Regions from separate parts of the Streptomyces sp. NPDC002088 genome, predicted to be linked through region 1. Evidence: riboswitches for the same ligand, from Rfam matches in the RefSeq annotation. Region 1 holds a riboswitch; each other region holds the start of a gene.

Region 1 (3,734 bases):
CGCCGAAGCTGACCCGGATCGCGTTGAGGGACTTCTCGCCCGGCGCGGCCTCGGGGGTGCCGCACTCGCCCTGGCTCTGGGGGTCGCTGCCCAGGAGGGTGCGGACCAGGGGGTGGGCGCAGAAGAGGCCGTCGCGGACGCCGATGCCGTACTCGGCGGAGAGGGCCGCGGCGAAGTGGGAGCTGTTCCAGCCCTCCACCACGAAGGAGATCACGCCCACGCGCGGGGCGTCGTCGCCGAAGAGGGACAGGATCCTGACCTCGGGGACCTCGGCGAGGCCCGCGCGGACGGTGTCGATCAGGTGCTGTTCGCGGGCGACGAGCGTGTCGAAGCCGGCCTCGGTGAGGGCCTTGCAGGCGGAGGCGATGGAGTAGGCGCCGATGACGTTCGGCGAGCCGGCCTCGTGGCGGGCGGCGCTCTCGTGCCACTCCACGTCCACTCCCCCGTCCTCGCGCCGGGTGACCTTGCGGCTGGCGCCGCCGCCCGCCAGGTACGGCTCGGCCTCACGCAGCCAGTCCGCGCGGCCGGCCAGGACGCCGGAGCCGAACGGGGCGTACAGCTTGTGGCCGGAGAAGGCGACCCAGTCGACGTCGAGGTCCTGGAGCGACACCGGGTGGTGCGGGGCGAGCTGGGCGGCGTCCAGGACGATACGGGCGCCGTGCGCGTGGGCGGCCGCGGCCAGCTCCCGTACGGGCCACAGCTCGCCGGTGACATTCGAGGCGCCGGTGACGCAGACCAGGGCCGGGCCGTAGGGGTCGCGGTCGGCGAGGGCGCGCTCCAGGGTCTCGACGGCCTGACGCGGGGTGCGCGGGGCGTCGAGGTAGGTGACCCGGGCGTCCTTCCAGGGCAGCAGCGAGGCGTGGTGCTCGGTCTCGAAGACGAAGACCTGGCAGTCGGCGGGCAGCGCGGCCGCGAGGAGGTTGAGGGAGTCGGTGGTGGACCGGGTGAAGACGACCTGGTCGCCGGTACGGCAGCCGAGGAACTCCGCCACGGTCCTGCGGGCGTTCTCGAAGAGGTCCGTGGAGAGCTGGGAGAGGTAGCCGGCGCCGCGGTGGACGCTGCCGTAGTACGGGGCGTACGCCGCCACGTCGTCCCAGACGCGCTGGAGGGCGGGGGCGCTGGCCGCGTAGTCGAGCGCGGCGTAGGTGACTTCGCCGCCCGTGACGAGCGGGACGGTGACATCCCGGCCCAGAACGGGCAGCGGGGCACAAAGCGACTGGTCGGCGGCAGCGGTGGAGACGGACATGGTGAACTCCTGTGAGAAGCAAGAGGAATCACCGCGCGAGCAGGTACGGCTCAAGCACGGAGAAAGGTGAAAGGGGTATGCGGAGGCGGGGCTCTACGCCCTATCGCATTCGCTTGCTCACGGAAGGCTCCCTCGACGACCAGGACCCCTGGTTTGCGAGGGGTCCGCGCTTGCCGTAGACCTCACTGCCTACGGCCTGGTCTTCACCCGGGGCACCCCGCCACGGACGGAGGGTTGCCGGACAGTCGGCCGGGGCCTCATGACTGTCACTCATGACCTGAAGAGGAAAGTACGTGAAGTGATCGCGGTCCCGCAACTCGTGTCCGGATTACGGGACCGCACTCACATCCGCTACGCGTTGCTGACGGCCACCCAGCGCTCCAGCGTCCGCTTGGCCGCGCCCGAGTCGATCGCCTCCGCCGCCTTGGCCATGCCGGCGCGGATCTGCTCGGCCAGCGTCCCGGAGCCCGGCTCCAGCGCCACCAGCGCCGCCGCCGAGTTCAGCAGGACGGCGTCCCGAACCGGGCCGGTCTCGCCGTTGAGCAACCGGCGCGCCACGTCCGCGTTGAACGACGCGTCGGCGCCCCGCAGCGCCTCCACCGGCACCAGCTCGATGCCGACGTCCCGCGGGTCGAAGGCCTCCTCGCTCACCTTGCCGTCCCGGACGACCCATACCCGGGAGGTGGACGTCGTGGTGAGCTCGTCGAGGCCGTCGTCGCCGCGGAACACCAGCGAGGAGTTGCCGCGCTCGGCGAAGACGCCCGCGATGATCGGCGCCATGCGCAGATCGGCGACGCCGATCGCCTGGGACTTCACCTTCGCCGGGTTGGTCAGCGGACCCAGGAAGTTGAACACCGTCCGGATGCCCAACTGACCGCGCGCCGCCGCCACATGACGCAGCGCCGGATGGAACTTCACCGCGAAGCAGAAGGTGATCCCGGCCTCCTCGGCGACCTCCGCCACCCGCTTCGGCGTCAGCTCGAGATTGACCCCGAGCTTCTCCAGGACGTCCGAGGCACCCGACGCCGACGACGCGGCCCGGTTGCCGTGCTTGACGACCTTGGCACCGGTGCCGGCGATGACGATCGAGGACATCGTGGAGATGTTCACCGTCTTCGCGCCGTCGCCGCCCGTACCGACGATGTCGACGGTGGCGCCCGGCACCTGGATCACGTTCGCGTGCTCGTACATGGCCCGGACGAGGCCCGTGATCTCCTCGACGGTCTCGCCCTTGGCCCGCAGCGCCACCGCGAACCCGGCGATCTGCGCGTCGGTCGCCTCGCCGCGCATGATCCGGTCCATCGCCCAGGCGGTGTTCTCCGCGCTCTGGTCGCGGCCCTCCAGCAGACCGTTCAGTACCGCGGGCCAGGAACGGCCCGCCGCGGTGTCGCCTCCAGCGGGGGTCACAGCGCTCATCAGCCGCTCCTGGTTCGTAGACACGTACAAGCTGGTTACAGCCTATCCATCCGCCGGGCACGGCGAAGGGCCCCGTCCGAAGACCGGACGGGGCCCTTCTGTGCGCGTGGCGAGCGCAGCGATCAGTGGTGGCCGTGGCCGCTCGTGATCTCCTTGTACTCGTCGACGGTCGGCTTCGGGATCTGGCTGTCCTCGTTGAAGTACGCCTTGCTGACCTTGGCGCGCAACTTCTCGGAACCCTTCACCTTGCGCTCGACACCGTTCTCGTCGACCGTCGGGCCGATCTCGAGCGGCTGGTACTGCTCGTGCGCCGTGATGGTGTGCAGCTGCTCCTGGCTGAGCGGCTCGTGGATCTCGATGAACTCACCGTGCGGCAGGCGCTTGATGGTGCCGGTCTCGCGACCGTGCAGCACCTTGTCCCGGTCCCGGCGCTGGAGGCCGAGGCAGATCCGCTTGGTGATCAGGAACGCGATGACCGGTCCGACGAAGAAGAAGATCCGGACGAACCAGGTGATCGAGTTGATCGACAGGTGGAAGTGCGTGGCCCACAGGTCGTTGCCGCCACCGACGAGCAGACCCAGGTACCAGGTCATCCAGGCCACACCGAGCGCAGTCCGCGTCGGGGCGTTGCGCGGACGGTCCAGGATGTGGTGCTCGCGCTTGTCGCCGGTGATCCAGGCCTCGATGAACGGGTAGACGCCGATCGCGACCAGGACCAGCGGGAAGATCATCAGCGGAACGAACACACCCAGGACGAGGGTGTGACCCCAGAGGTTGATCTCCCAGCCCGGCATGAAGCGGATCAGGCCCTCGGAGAAGCCCATGTACCAGTCGGGCTGGGCGCCGGTCGACACCTGGTCCGGACGGTAGGGGCCCATGGCCCAGATCGGGTTGATCTGGGCGATCGCCGCGATGGCCGCGACGACACCGAAGACCAGGAAGAAGAAGCCTCCGGCCTTGGCCATGTAGACCGGCAGCAGCGGCATGCCGACGACGTTCTTGTTGCTCTTTCCGGGGCCCGCGAACTGCGTGTGCTTGTGGTAGAAGACCAGGATCAGGTGGCCGACCACCA
Region 2 (3,734 bases), on a different contig from region 1:
CCGGCACGCACACCGGCTCGCAGATCTTCTACGACGTCGAAGTCGACGGCGAGTCGCTGGAGAACGCCGCCTGGACCTACCCGGCCGACGACCTGGCCGGCCACATCGCCTTCGAGTGGTTCCGGCGCGTCGGGCGGGGCCTGGACCACTGGTACGAGGAGGAGGAAGAGATCTTCATCCACCCCCGTGACCCGCACAAGCGGGTGGACGCCCTCCCCAGCAGCCGTCACCTCGTGATCCAGATCGACGGCACGCTCGTCGCGGACACCCACCGGCCGGTCCTGCTCTTCGAGACCGGCCTGCCCACCCGCTACTACATCCCGCGCGAGGACGTCCGCCTCGACCTGCTCGAAGCCACCGACCATCACACCGGCTGCCCGTACAAGGGCACCGCCGAGTACTGGTCGTGGCGCGGTGAGGCCGACGTCCCGCCCAACCTCGTCTGGAGTTACCCGGACCCGCTGCCCGCGGTCGGCGCCATCCAGGGGCTCCTCGCCTTCTACAACGAGACGGTCGACATCACCCTCGACGGCGAACGGGTGGAGCGCCCCGTCACCCACTTCACCAGGACGCTCTCGGAGCAACAGCGCACATGACGTTCACAGCGACGCGCTCGAACCGCTGGAGGTCTTCCGGGACGGCCCGACCACCTCACGCACGGGCGCATCGGCTGGGCGGCTCGCTGTCTTCGCGGCCCCGGAGTAGTGACCGTCCCGGTCGACGGCCGGCTCAGCGCCCACGGCGGCATCCTGCCCCCGCCAACGGCCACGGACGACGGCGATGACGGGGGCCAGGAGACGCGCGTCCCGTCAGAGTCGTCCGCCGCGCTCCAGCGGGATCCTCTCGCCCGTCTCGATCGCGACCGGCAGCCGGTTCTCGGTCGGAGGAAGCGGGCAGGTGGCCAGATCCGTGTAGGCGCAGGGCAGGTTGGCGGCGCGGTTGAAGTCGATCGTCACCCTGCCCTCGGCGTCGGGGGCTGGGAGCTGGAGGGAGCGGTTCGCCGCGTAAGTGGTCACGCCGGAGGTCTTGTCGGTGAACAGCACCATGAGGGCGCCGGGCGTCCTGCCGTTGAAGGCGGTGAGCCGGTGCGGTGTGCCGTCCAGTTCGAACTCGACCTGGCCGGGGGAGTCGTAGACATGCTCCAGACCCTCGACGGCGGCACCGACGGTCACCGGGCGCGGGGAGTCGAAGGGCAGGAAGCGGCCGGAGAGGACCCAGCGCGGGTCGGGCTCGTAGGCCGGCGTGCCTGTGAAGGCCGTACGCAGCGGGTTGCCAGGGTGGCGGGGCCGCACGATGTCGTGCCCGCCGCGCTTGGCAACCTCGATCACCGCGTCGCCCCAGCCGATGTACACACTGCTGCGCTCGGCAAGGACACCGAAGTCGTGGCGGCCGTGGACCACTTGCTCGTCGACGGTGATCTCCTCGCCCTCGTCGAGTTCGACCACGACCCCGTCGGCGGTGCTCGACCAGGCTCCGGGCGCGTCCTCGAACCGGGTGGGCTCCTCGCTCAGCCAGCGGAGGCTGGTGATCGCGAGGAACCCGTGCGGGCCGGACAGCACCGCTTCCTTCTGCCGGTGCCACTCCTCCCACTCCTGCACGAAGCTCACCCGGTCGACGTCTTGGACGGTCATATCGGCTCCTTCTCGCAGCACTGGTCGTTCTTCGTGCAACCACCGGGCCTGCGCAGGTCATCCCGCCAGAGGGAACTCTTGACGCCGAGAGAATTGTCGATCTACGGTGAGCGCGAGCTACGAGTTCCGGTGATCAAGCCCTGGCTGGCCGGACGGCAACCCTCGACGCAGTGGGGTGCCCCAGGTGAAAGCTCGGCGGATTTCCCTGTTCTGCAAGTGCGTTTCCTTCGGCCCGAGGGCCGACGACACTCCCAGGAGGACGACGTGGCACGTGGCCTCGTGCTGTGCTCCCGACGTCATGTGGATCTGCTGCTGGTCTGCAGCTGTCTCTGTCAGAACTGACTGAGCCGTCGGCGGCAAACGCGCCGACGCTTCACCAACTCCCTTTTCCTGCGCCTTCACGCGACGACGCGCGCCGTCCGGCAGATACAGCCCGGCGCGGCTCCTTCGCGTACCCACCCATGCGGAAGCAGAGACCAGCCATGGCACAACACATCACGCCCAGACCGCTCCGATCCGGCCTCGGCGTCCTTTCCCTCAGCGCGGCGTTCCTCGTGGCCCTGACCGGCTGCACCAGCACCAAGGACGGCAGTGACGCGGCCCCCACCGAGGCGCTCACCATCGGCACGACGGACCAGGTGACCAGCCTGGACCCGGCAGGCGCCTGGGACGCGGGCTCCGGCACCATCGAGAGCGAGGTCTACTCGACCCTGCTCAGCGTGAAGAACGGCTCCACGGAGGCCTCCCCGGACCTGGCCACCGGGATCAGGCTGACCGGGCCCAAGGAGTACACGGTCACCCTCAAGAAGGGTCTGAAGTTCGCCAACGGGCATCAACTGACGTCCTCCGACGTCAAGTTCAGCTTCGACCGCACGCTGAAGATCGCCGACGAGAACGGCCCGTCGTCTCTGCTGTACAACCTTGCCTCGGTCGCCGCCCCGACGCCGACCACCGTCGTCTTCACCCTCAAGTCGGCCAACGACACGCTGTTCCCACAGGTGTTGTCCACGGCGGCCGGCTACGTCGTCGACGAGCAGGTCTACCCGGCGGACAAGATCCTCGACGACAAGTCGATCGTCGCGGGCAAGCCCTGGAACGGCCCTTACGGCGTTACCAGTTACGACAAGAACTCGCTGGTCTCCTTCACCGCCAACAGTGCCTACCAGGGCCAACAGGGCACCCCGAAGACCAAGAACGTCCAGCTCAAGTACTACACCACCGCCAGCAACCTGAAGCTCGACGTCCAGCAGGGCACCATCGACGCCGTCTACCGCACGCTCGCGACCGCCGACCTCGACGACCTGGCCAAGAAGAAGGGCGTCAAGGTCCACACCGGCTCCGGCAACGGCATCCGCTACATCGTCTTCGACTTCCAGACCCAGCCGTACGGCACCAAGACCAAGAACGCCGACAAGGCGAAGGCGCTGGCGGTCCGTCAGGCGGTCGCCGACTCCGTCGACCGGGCCCAACTCGCCCAGCAGGTCTACAAGAACAGCTACCAGCCGCTCTACAGCTCCGTGCCCGACGGCCTGACCGGAGCCGCGCCCTCCTTCAAGTCGCTCTACGGCGACAAGAAGGGCGGCCCCGACAAGGCGGCGGCCGCGGCGAGGCTGAAGGCGGCGAAGGTGAGCACCCCGGTCACCCTCAACCTGCAGTACAACAGCGACCACTACGGCTCGTCCTCGGCGGACGAGTACGCGCTGATCAAGACCCAGCTGGAGGCCACCGGCCTGTTCAAGGTGAACCTGCAGTCCACCGAGTGGACCCAGTACGGCAAGGACCGCATCAAGCACCTGTACCCGCTCTACCAACTCGGCTGGTACGCCGACTACCTCGACGCCGACAACTACCTCTCGCCCTTCTACTCGGCCAACAGCTGGGTCGCCAACGACTACTCCGACCCCGCCGTACGCGAGCTGATCAAGAAGGAGGAGACGGAGACCGACGCTGCCAAGCGGACCGAACTGCTGAAGCAGGCGCAGGACAAGGCCGCTGCGCAGGTGCCGCTGCTGCCGCTGCTCCAGGGGTCCACAGCGATCGTCACCCGTACCGACGTCAGCGGGGTGCCGGACGCGCTGACCAGCGCGTACACGTTCCGCTGGG
Region 3 (3,734 bases), on a different contig from region 1:
GGGGACGCCCGTGCCAGCCACAGCGCCACGCCGACCGCCGCCAGGACGGCGGTCGCGGCGCCCGTGGCCAGTCCCCAGCGCACCCCCGCGTGCTGGGAGATCCAGCCGATGACGGGGGCGCCGACCGGGCTGCCGCCCATGGAGATCACTGTGTAGACCGCCATGACCCGGCCGCGCATGGCGTCGCTGACCTCCGACTGGACGAAGGCGCTCACCGCCGTGTTCAGCGTCATCAGCGTGAAACCGGCGGGCAGCAACAAGGCGAGGAAGGCGGGGTACGTGGGCATGACTGCCGCCAGTGCCTCGAAACCGCCGAACAGCAACGCGCCGACCACGACGGTCCGCACCCGGGGCGAGATACCGCGCGTGGCGGCGATAGTGCCGGCGACGGTGCCGATGGCCAGGGCCGTGTTCATGATGCCGAGCCCCCGGGAGCCGACGTCGAAGACCCGGCCGGCGAACAGGGTCAGCGTGGTCGGGAAGTTGACCGCGAAGGTGGCGACCAGGCCGAAGATCGTGAACACGCCGACGAGTTCGGGCCGCGCGGCCACATAGCGCAGCCCCTCCGCCCCCGCTCCCGTCCACGGGGGCCGGGAGACGGCGTGTGTCTCCGGCGCCCGTGGGCGGATCGACAGCAGACCCGCGAGGACGACGGTGAAGGACACGGCGTTGAGAGCGAACACCCACCCGGTACCGATCGCCCCGATCAGCACACCGGCGATCGCCGGGCCGATCAGGCGGGCGGCGTTCAGGGACAGGATGTTCAGGCCCGCCGCCTTCGGGATCAGTGCCCGGCCGACCAGTTCGGTGACGAAGGACAGGCGAGCGGGGTTCTCCACCGTGAACACGCAGCCCAGGGCGAAGGACAGGACGTACAGAAGCCACAGCGGGGCATGGCCGCAGAGCACCATCACCGTCAGAAGCAGGGCCTGCACGGCGTACAGCGTCTGGGTCCACAGCAGCAGGGTCCGCCGGTCGTACCGGTCGGCTATGACCCCGCCCCACAGACCGAACAGCAGCACTGGGGCGAACTGAAGGCCCACGACCCAGCCGAGCGCGGTCCCGCTGTGGGTGAGCGTCAGGACGTACCAGTCCAGCGCGACCCCCTGCATGGCGCTACCGACGTTGGACACCAGTCCCGTGCTCCAGTAGATCCGGTAGTCACGGACCCGCAGCGCGGCGAACACCCCTGCCGGGGCGGTGCTGTTGACGGCCATGCGTCTCTTTCCGATGGGTCGGCCAGGTGGTGCGCGCGACGGACGCGTCGCAGCGAGAGCCCCGGGGCGGCCGGGGCGGGCGTGAGAAGGGCCGCACGACATGTTCGCCGCGGAGGCGGCCGGCGATGCCGGTCCGGATCCGCGCGAAGGCACGGCGGTGCACGGGCGCAGAAAGGACTGAAGGGAGCGAGTGGTCAGCGACAGGTCTGGTCGAACTGATCGGCGCGGCGGCCCACCCAGAAGGGATCGAGCAGCACGGTGCGTGCCTGACCTGCGGTCTCCATGGCCGGATCAAAGCACACGGCGCGAGGAGCGTCCACCACGCGTCCCGGCACGTGAGACGGCCCCGCCTTCTCGAACAGGGCGCCCGATTCCGGCATTGACGTACGACGAGACCGCTCCGTAGCATCGCGACCGGCATTGAGTGTCAGCGTCAAGCCCTGGCTCGCTGACCGGCAACCCTCCCACGCGGTGGGGTGCTCCAGGTGAAAGCCCGGCGGGATCACGACGATTCCCGCAAGCGCGTGGCCCCGGGACCGGGGCCGGAGATGGGGAGGACCGGCATGCGGCACTGTGGTGGCCCAGCTGTCTCCTCCGCCGACGCCACGGCGTTCTCCCGGCTCTCGCGCCGACGCCACATCGATCTGAAGCGCTCGACCAGCTGCCTCTGTCAGGCCTGACGAGCTCGGCCGACGTCGGCTGACGTCCGCTACCCAGCCACGGCTCCTTCCTCCCTTTCCCCTTGCCACCGCTCTCGGTGTCATCCCCCCTGACCCCTGTCTGTACAGCGCTCCCCCGCTGCCGGTGCCGATCCGGCCGGGCCCGCACGCCCATGCACGGCCGTGCCTCGCACGGCACCCCGTGCCTGGTGAACACGAGTAGGAGAAACCCCTCCGTGACAGCACTCCCGGATTTCAGACTCTCCCGATGGGCGCCCCTGGCCGCCCTGCTGACCACCAGTGTTCTGCTGACCGCCTGCGGGTCGGGCGGTGACGACTCCGGCAGCGGAAGCGGCCAGGCGAAGTCCGGCGGCACCTTGACCTTCGCGGTGGGTTCCGACGCCGGCTGCGTGGACCCACAACAGTCCGGCAGCAACGAAAGCATCTACTCGGTGCGCCAGACCGTGGACTCCCTGACCGACCAGGACCCCGAGACCGGCAAGATCGTGCCGTGGCTGGCCAAGAGCTGGGACATCGACTCCGAGGCGACGACGTTCACCTTCCATCTGCGGTCGGGTGTCACCTTCAGCGACGGGTCCGAGCTGACCGCACAGGTGGTCAAGGACAACTTCGACGCGGTGCCCAAGCTCGGCGCCCTGGGGACCCTCGCCCAGGGCTATCTGAGCGGCGTCAAGAGCACCACCGTGGTGGACCCGCTCACCGTCAAGGTGACCTTCAAGGTGCCCAACGCCCAGTTTCTCCAGGCGACTTCGACCCATACGCTGGGCATCGAGTCGTCGGCGAGCGTGAAGAAGACCCCGCAGCAGAAGTGCAGCGACGGCGTGATCGGATCCGGGCCGTTCGTGCTGAAGCAGTATGTGCAGAACCAGTCGATCACCCTGGTCAAGCGCACCGGCTACGGCTGGGGCTCCTCGCTGTGGTCCCAGAAGGGCGAGGCCTACCTGGACAAGCTGGTGTTCAAGGTCGTGCCCGAGGCCGGTGTCCGGGCCGGCAGTCTCCAGTCCGGACAGGTGGACGCGATCAGCAGCGTCGGCAAGGCCAACGAGGCCGCGCTCAAGGGCGGCCAGGTCACTCTCCAGCGCCGGGCCAACCCCGGCGTGGTGTTCGGCCTGGGGCTCAACAACTCCCGGCCTGCCCTGAAGGACACGAAGGTGCGCCAGGCGATCCTGTCCGCCATCGACCGGCAGCAGATCGCCGACACCGTGTTCCCGACCGGCACCCAGCCGGCGACCAGCGTCCTGGCGCACACCACACCCGACTACACCAACCTCGCCTCAGACCTCGCCTTCGACGCGGCCAGGGCGAAGTCCCTGCTGGACGCGGCCGGTTGGAAGGCGGGCAGCGACGGCATCCGCACCAAGGACGGCAAGAAGCTGAGCCTGACCATCACCTGGTTCCCCAACTCCGCCACCAACCAGCCCGCACTGGAGCTGGTCCAGCAGCAGCTGAAGGCCGTCGGGGTCGACGTGGTGCTCAAGCAGCTCCAGGTCAGCCAGTTCTCCACCACGCTCCAGTCGGGTGACTTCGACGTGGTGTGGGGCAACGTGACCCGCTCCGACCCCGACATCCTGCGCAGCTCCTTCTCCACCCAGCTGGCCAACCTCTACCACCTGTCTGCCAGTTCACTGGACACGGCGCTGTCCGCGCAGGCCGCGACCACGGACACCGCGAAGCGCAAGCAGCTGGTGGGCGAGGCACAGAAGCTGCTCGTGCAGAACGCGTACTACGCGCCGGTGGTGGAGCTCCAGACCCAGCTGGGCGTGTCGAAGAAGGTGCACGACCTCGACTTCGACTCGGGCAGCCGGATCCAGCTGCACGACACCTGGATCGGCTAGCG
Region 4 (3,734 bases), on a different contig from region 1:
CTTGACGGTGCCCTGAGCCATGCCTAACTCCCCTATTACTGGCCCTTGCACGGATCCACACTTCGCGGACCCGGGTCAGACCTCACCCCCCAATGGCAGCCGGGGGCGTGCGCCGGAACGCGTCGACCGCGGCTGAATGTATCTGTCCAACTGCCGTCTGCAACAGGTCAATCGGACGAGAAATCCGGGCATGACGGGTCCGGAATCTACCCACAATTCGCCTGGTTTCAGGGCAAGTTGGGCCGGGCATAGGGAGCGAAAGGCGCAAAAGACCTGCACACTTTGGCTACTTCTCATCGGCCGTGCGGCAGGTCGCGAGGGCCGCAATCCCTGGAATCGGGAGCGGGTTCCCCAACTGTACCGCGCTCAATCACACTGAATTACCCCCTCCGCTTCTCTCGCGGAGGGGGCACTGTATCCATGAGCGGCAATGCCGCGGGATGAACACTCGGTAACCGCGGTTACCGATGGTAATGATCAGCCTCCGGCGACCGCCGGAATGATGGAGACACCGGCGCCGTCCGGGGTCGCCGTCTCCAGACCCTGCTCGAAGCGGACATCGTCGTCGTTGACGTACACGTTGACGAACCGGCGCAGCTTGCCCTGGTCGTCGAGGACGCGGGCCGCGATGCCGGCGTGGTTCTTCTCCAGGTCGGAGAGGACCTCGGCGAGGGTCGCGCCCTCGGCGCTCACCTCGGCCCTACCGCCGGTGTAGGTGCGCAGGATGGTGGGGATGCGGACGTTGACGCTCATGATGCGAGGCCAGCCTCTCGGAAGGAGTCGAGGTTCGGGCGGATCGTCGCGGTCAGGCCGGTACCGGCCACCGCGTCGAGAGTCTTCAGACCGTCGCCGGTGTTCAGCACGACAGTGGTCTTGGCCGGGTCGAGCAGGCCGGCCTCGATGAGCTTCTTCGTCACGCCCACCGTCACCCCGCCCGCCGTCTCGGCGAAGATGCCCTCGGTCCGCGCCAGCAGCTTGATCGCGTCCACGATCTGCTCGTCCGTCACATCCTCCACGGCACCGCCCGTGCGGCGCGCGATGTCCAGGACGTACGGCCCGTCGGCCGGGTTGCCGATGGCGAGGGACTTGGCGATGGTGTCCGGCTTCTGGGGGCGTACGACGTCGTGGCCGGCCTTGTACGCCACGGACACCGGCGAGCAGCCCTCTGCCTGCGCACCGAAGATCTTGTACGGCTTGTCCTCGACCAGGCCGAGCTTGATCAGCTCCTGCAGACCCTTGTCGATCTTCGTGAGCTGGGAGCCGGAGGCGATGGGGACGACCAACTGGTCGGGCAGCTGCCAGCCGAGCTGCTCGCAGATCTCGTACGCGAGGGTCTTCGAGCCCTCCGCGTAGTACGGCCGCAGGTTGACGTTGACGAAGCCCCAGCCCTCGCCCGCCGGGTCGCCGATCAGCTCGGAGCAGAAGCGGTTCACGTCGTCGTAGTTGCCCTCGATGCCGACGAGCTCGCCGCCGTAGATGGCGGCCATGACGACCTTGCCCTGCTCCAGGTCCTGCGGGATGAACACGCAGGAGCGGAAGCCGGCCCGGGCGGCGGCGGCGCCGACGGCACCGGCCAGGTTGCCGGTGGAGGAGCAGGAGAGGGTGGTGAACTCGAAGGCGCGGGCGGCCTCGATGGCCTGGGCGACGACGCGGTCCTTGAAGGAGTGCGTCGGGTTGCCGGAGTCGTCCTTCACGAAGAGCTTGCCGGCGTCGACACCGAGCTCGCGCGCCAGGTTGTCGGCCTTGACGAGCTTGGTCCAACCGGGGTTGATGTTGGGCTTGGTCGCCACGTCCGCGGGGACGGGCAGCAGGGGTGCGTAGCGCCAGATGTTCGCGGGTCCCGCCTCGATCTGCTTGCGGAGCTCCTCGGCGTCATAGGCCGAGAAGTCGTACGCGATCTCGAGCGGGCCGAAACATTCCTCGCAGGCGAAGACCGGGCCGAGCGGCACGCGGTGGCCGCACTCGCGGCAGGAAAGTGCCGCGGCGGGGCCCAGATCGACGGAGTTCGTGGTGCTTGCAACAGTCTGCACAGCCATGGAGGCGAGGCCCTTTCTCCTCATCTTCCTCACGACGCACTTCGCCGTGAGACGGATTTGGCACCTTCCCGAGCCGGGAGCCTCGCGGTGAACGAGAGCCGACTGGAGGGTTGCCGGGGCTTCATCGGGCCGTATCCCTCTGCCCCTCTGGATGAGCGGTATGAAGTTGTGAACGGCGGGCCACCCCGGACATGCGATGGTCACCCGCGTTGTTCAAGACTGTAACCGACGGCCAGGACAGTTGAGAGAGTCGTCCGAACCGCGAGATGCCTGTGCCCATCAGCCGCTACCGCGGCGGGCCCCTTTCCCGCCGCGAGAACGTAGAAGGAGCCGCCACTGTGCTGGAAGAAGTCGAGCGCTGGCTGAGCACACGCTCCTGGTCCGTGACCGATCGCCCGCTCCACCAGATCCTCGCCGCGAAACGCGCCAGGGGCCAGTCGGTCTCCGTCGTCCTGCCCGCGCTCAACGAGGAGGAGACCGTCGGCGACATCGTCGCCGTGATCCGTCACGACCTCATGCAGCAGGTCCCGCTCGTCGACGAGATCGTCGTCGTCGACTCGGGATCCACCGACCGCACCTCCGAGGTGGCCGCCGCCGCGGGCGCCCGGGTCGTCCACCGCGACGACATCCTGCCCCGCATCCCGGCCGTACCGGGCAAGGGCGAGGTGCTCTGGCGATCCCTGCTGGTCACCCGCGGGGACATCGTCTGCTTCATCGACGCCGACCTGAAGGAGTTCTCCTCCGACTTCGTCTCCGGGATCGTGGGCCCGCTGCTCACCGACCCGGACGTCGATCTCGTCAAGGGCATGTACGACCGCCCGCTGGGCACTGAGCTGGATTCGCTCGCCTCCGGCAGGACCGCCGGCCAGGGCGGCCGGGTGACCGAGCTGATGGCCCGCCCGCTGCTGAACATGCACTGGCCTCGGCTGGCCGGTTTCGTGCAGCCGCTCGGCGGCGAGTACGCGGCCCGCCGCTCGCTGCTGGAACAGCTCCCCTTCCCGGTCGGGTACGGGGTGGAACTGGGCATGCTGGTCGACTCGCTGCACCTGGTGGGCCTCGACGCCCTCGCCCAGGTGGACGTGGGCGTGCGCAAGCACCGGCACCAGGACGGGCAGGCGCTGGGCCGCATGGCCGCCGCGATCTACCGCACCGCGCAGCTGCGGATGGCCCGCGGGCACCTGATCCGGCCCTCCCTCACCCAGTTCGAGCGGGGCGAGGACGGCTTCGAGCCGCGCACGTACTCCGTGGACACGGAGGAGCGGCCGCCGATGGCCGAAATCGCGGAGTACGCGTCACGGAAGGTGGCGTGACGGATGCACACGGTAACGGGATCCCGCTGTCGTATACAAATCTTTCCGGACTGTTGTGGGCCTTGCGTACGTTTGAGTGTTTCCGACCCGGGCTAGGTTGAGGCGTATGGCTTCCACGCACGGTGCTGAGGTGCTGGTCGCGTCCAACCGCGGCCCGGTTTCGTACGAGGTGCGCGAGGACGGCTCGCTGCACGCCCGCAGGGGCGGCGGCGGGCTGGTCTCGGGCCTGTCGGCCATCGGCCCCGACGCCGGGGCACTGTGGGTGTGCTCCGCCCTGTCCGAGGGCGACCGCGAGGCGGTCCGGCGCGGAGTGGGCGAGGCGGGCGTACGGATGCTGGACATCCCGGCCGACGTGCACGCCGACGCCTACAACGGCATCGCCAACTCC

The links. Region 1 has a riboswitch for S-adenosylmethionine ahead of ABT114_RS15610 (aminotransferase class V-fold PLP-dependent enzyme). Riboswitches for the same ligand answer to the same signal wherever they lie in the genome.
Region 2: another riboswitch for S-adenosylmethionine. It lies ahead of ABT114_RS28105 (ABC transporter substrate-binding protein); the one in region 1 lies ahead of ABT114_RS15610 (aminotransferase class V-fold PLP-dependent enzyme).
Region 3: another riboswitch for S-adenosylmethionine. It lies ahead of ABT114_RS28270 (putative leader peptide); the one in region 1 lies ahead of ABT114_RS15610 (aminotransferase class V-fold PLP-dependent enzyme).
Region 4: another riboswitch for S-adenosylmethionine. It lies ahead of thrC (threonine synthase); the one in region 1 lies ahead of ABT114_RS15610 (aminotransferase class V-fold PLP-dependent enzyme).

The regions. Positions count from the first base shown of each region.
Region 1 covers NZ_JBEOXO010000006.1:271,055-274,788, forward strand. The annotation lists gene ABT114_RS15610 (aminotransferase class V-fold PLP-dependent enzyme) at 1-1,246, opposite strand, end outside; SAM riboswitch class IV at 1,408-1,524, opposite strand; gene trpD (anthranilate phosphoribosyltransferase) at 1,598-2,662, opposite strand; gene qcrB (cytochrome bc1 complex cytochrome b subunit) at 2,785-3,734, opposite strand, start outside.
Region 2 covers NZ_JBEOXO010000014.1:152,446-156,179, forward strand. The annotation lists gene ABT114_RS28095 (DUF427 domain-containing protein) at 1-596, shown strand, start outside; gene ABT114_RS28100 (DUF1684 domain-containing protein) at 810-1,631, opposite strand; SAM riboswitch class IV at 1,747-1,856, shown strand; gene ABT114_RS28105 (ABC transporter substrate-binding protein) at 2,114-3,734, shown strand, end outside.
Region 3 covers NZ_JBEOXO010000014.1:188,477-192,210, reverse strand. The annotation lists gene ABT114_RS28280 (MFS transporter) at 1-1,217, opposite strand, end outside; gene ABT114_RS28275 (hypothetical protein) at 1,412-1,654, opposite strand; SAM riboswitch class IV at 1,634-1,746, shown strand; gene ABT114_RS28270 (putative leader peptide) at 1,766-1,897, shown strand; gene ABT114_RS28265 (ABC transporter substrate-binding protein) at 2,113-3,732, shown strand.
Region 4 covers NZ_JBEOXO010000012.1:92,777-96,510, forward strand. The annotation lists gene ABT114_RS25195 (cold-shock protein) at 1-21, opposite strand, end outside; gene ABT114_RS25200 (MoaD/ThiS family protein) at 478-753, opposite strand; gene thrC (threonine synthase) at 750-2,036, opposite strand; SAM riboswitch class I at 2,054-2,194, opposite strand; gene ABT114_RS25210 (glucosyl-3-phosphoglycerate synthase) at 2,375-3,346, shown strand; gene ABT114_RS25215 (alpha,alpha-trehalose-phosphate synthase (UDP-forming)) at 3,453-3,734, shown strand, end outside.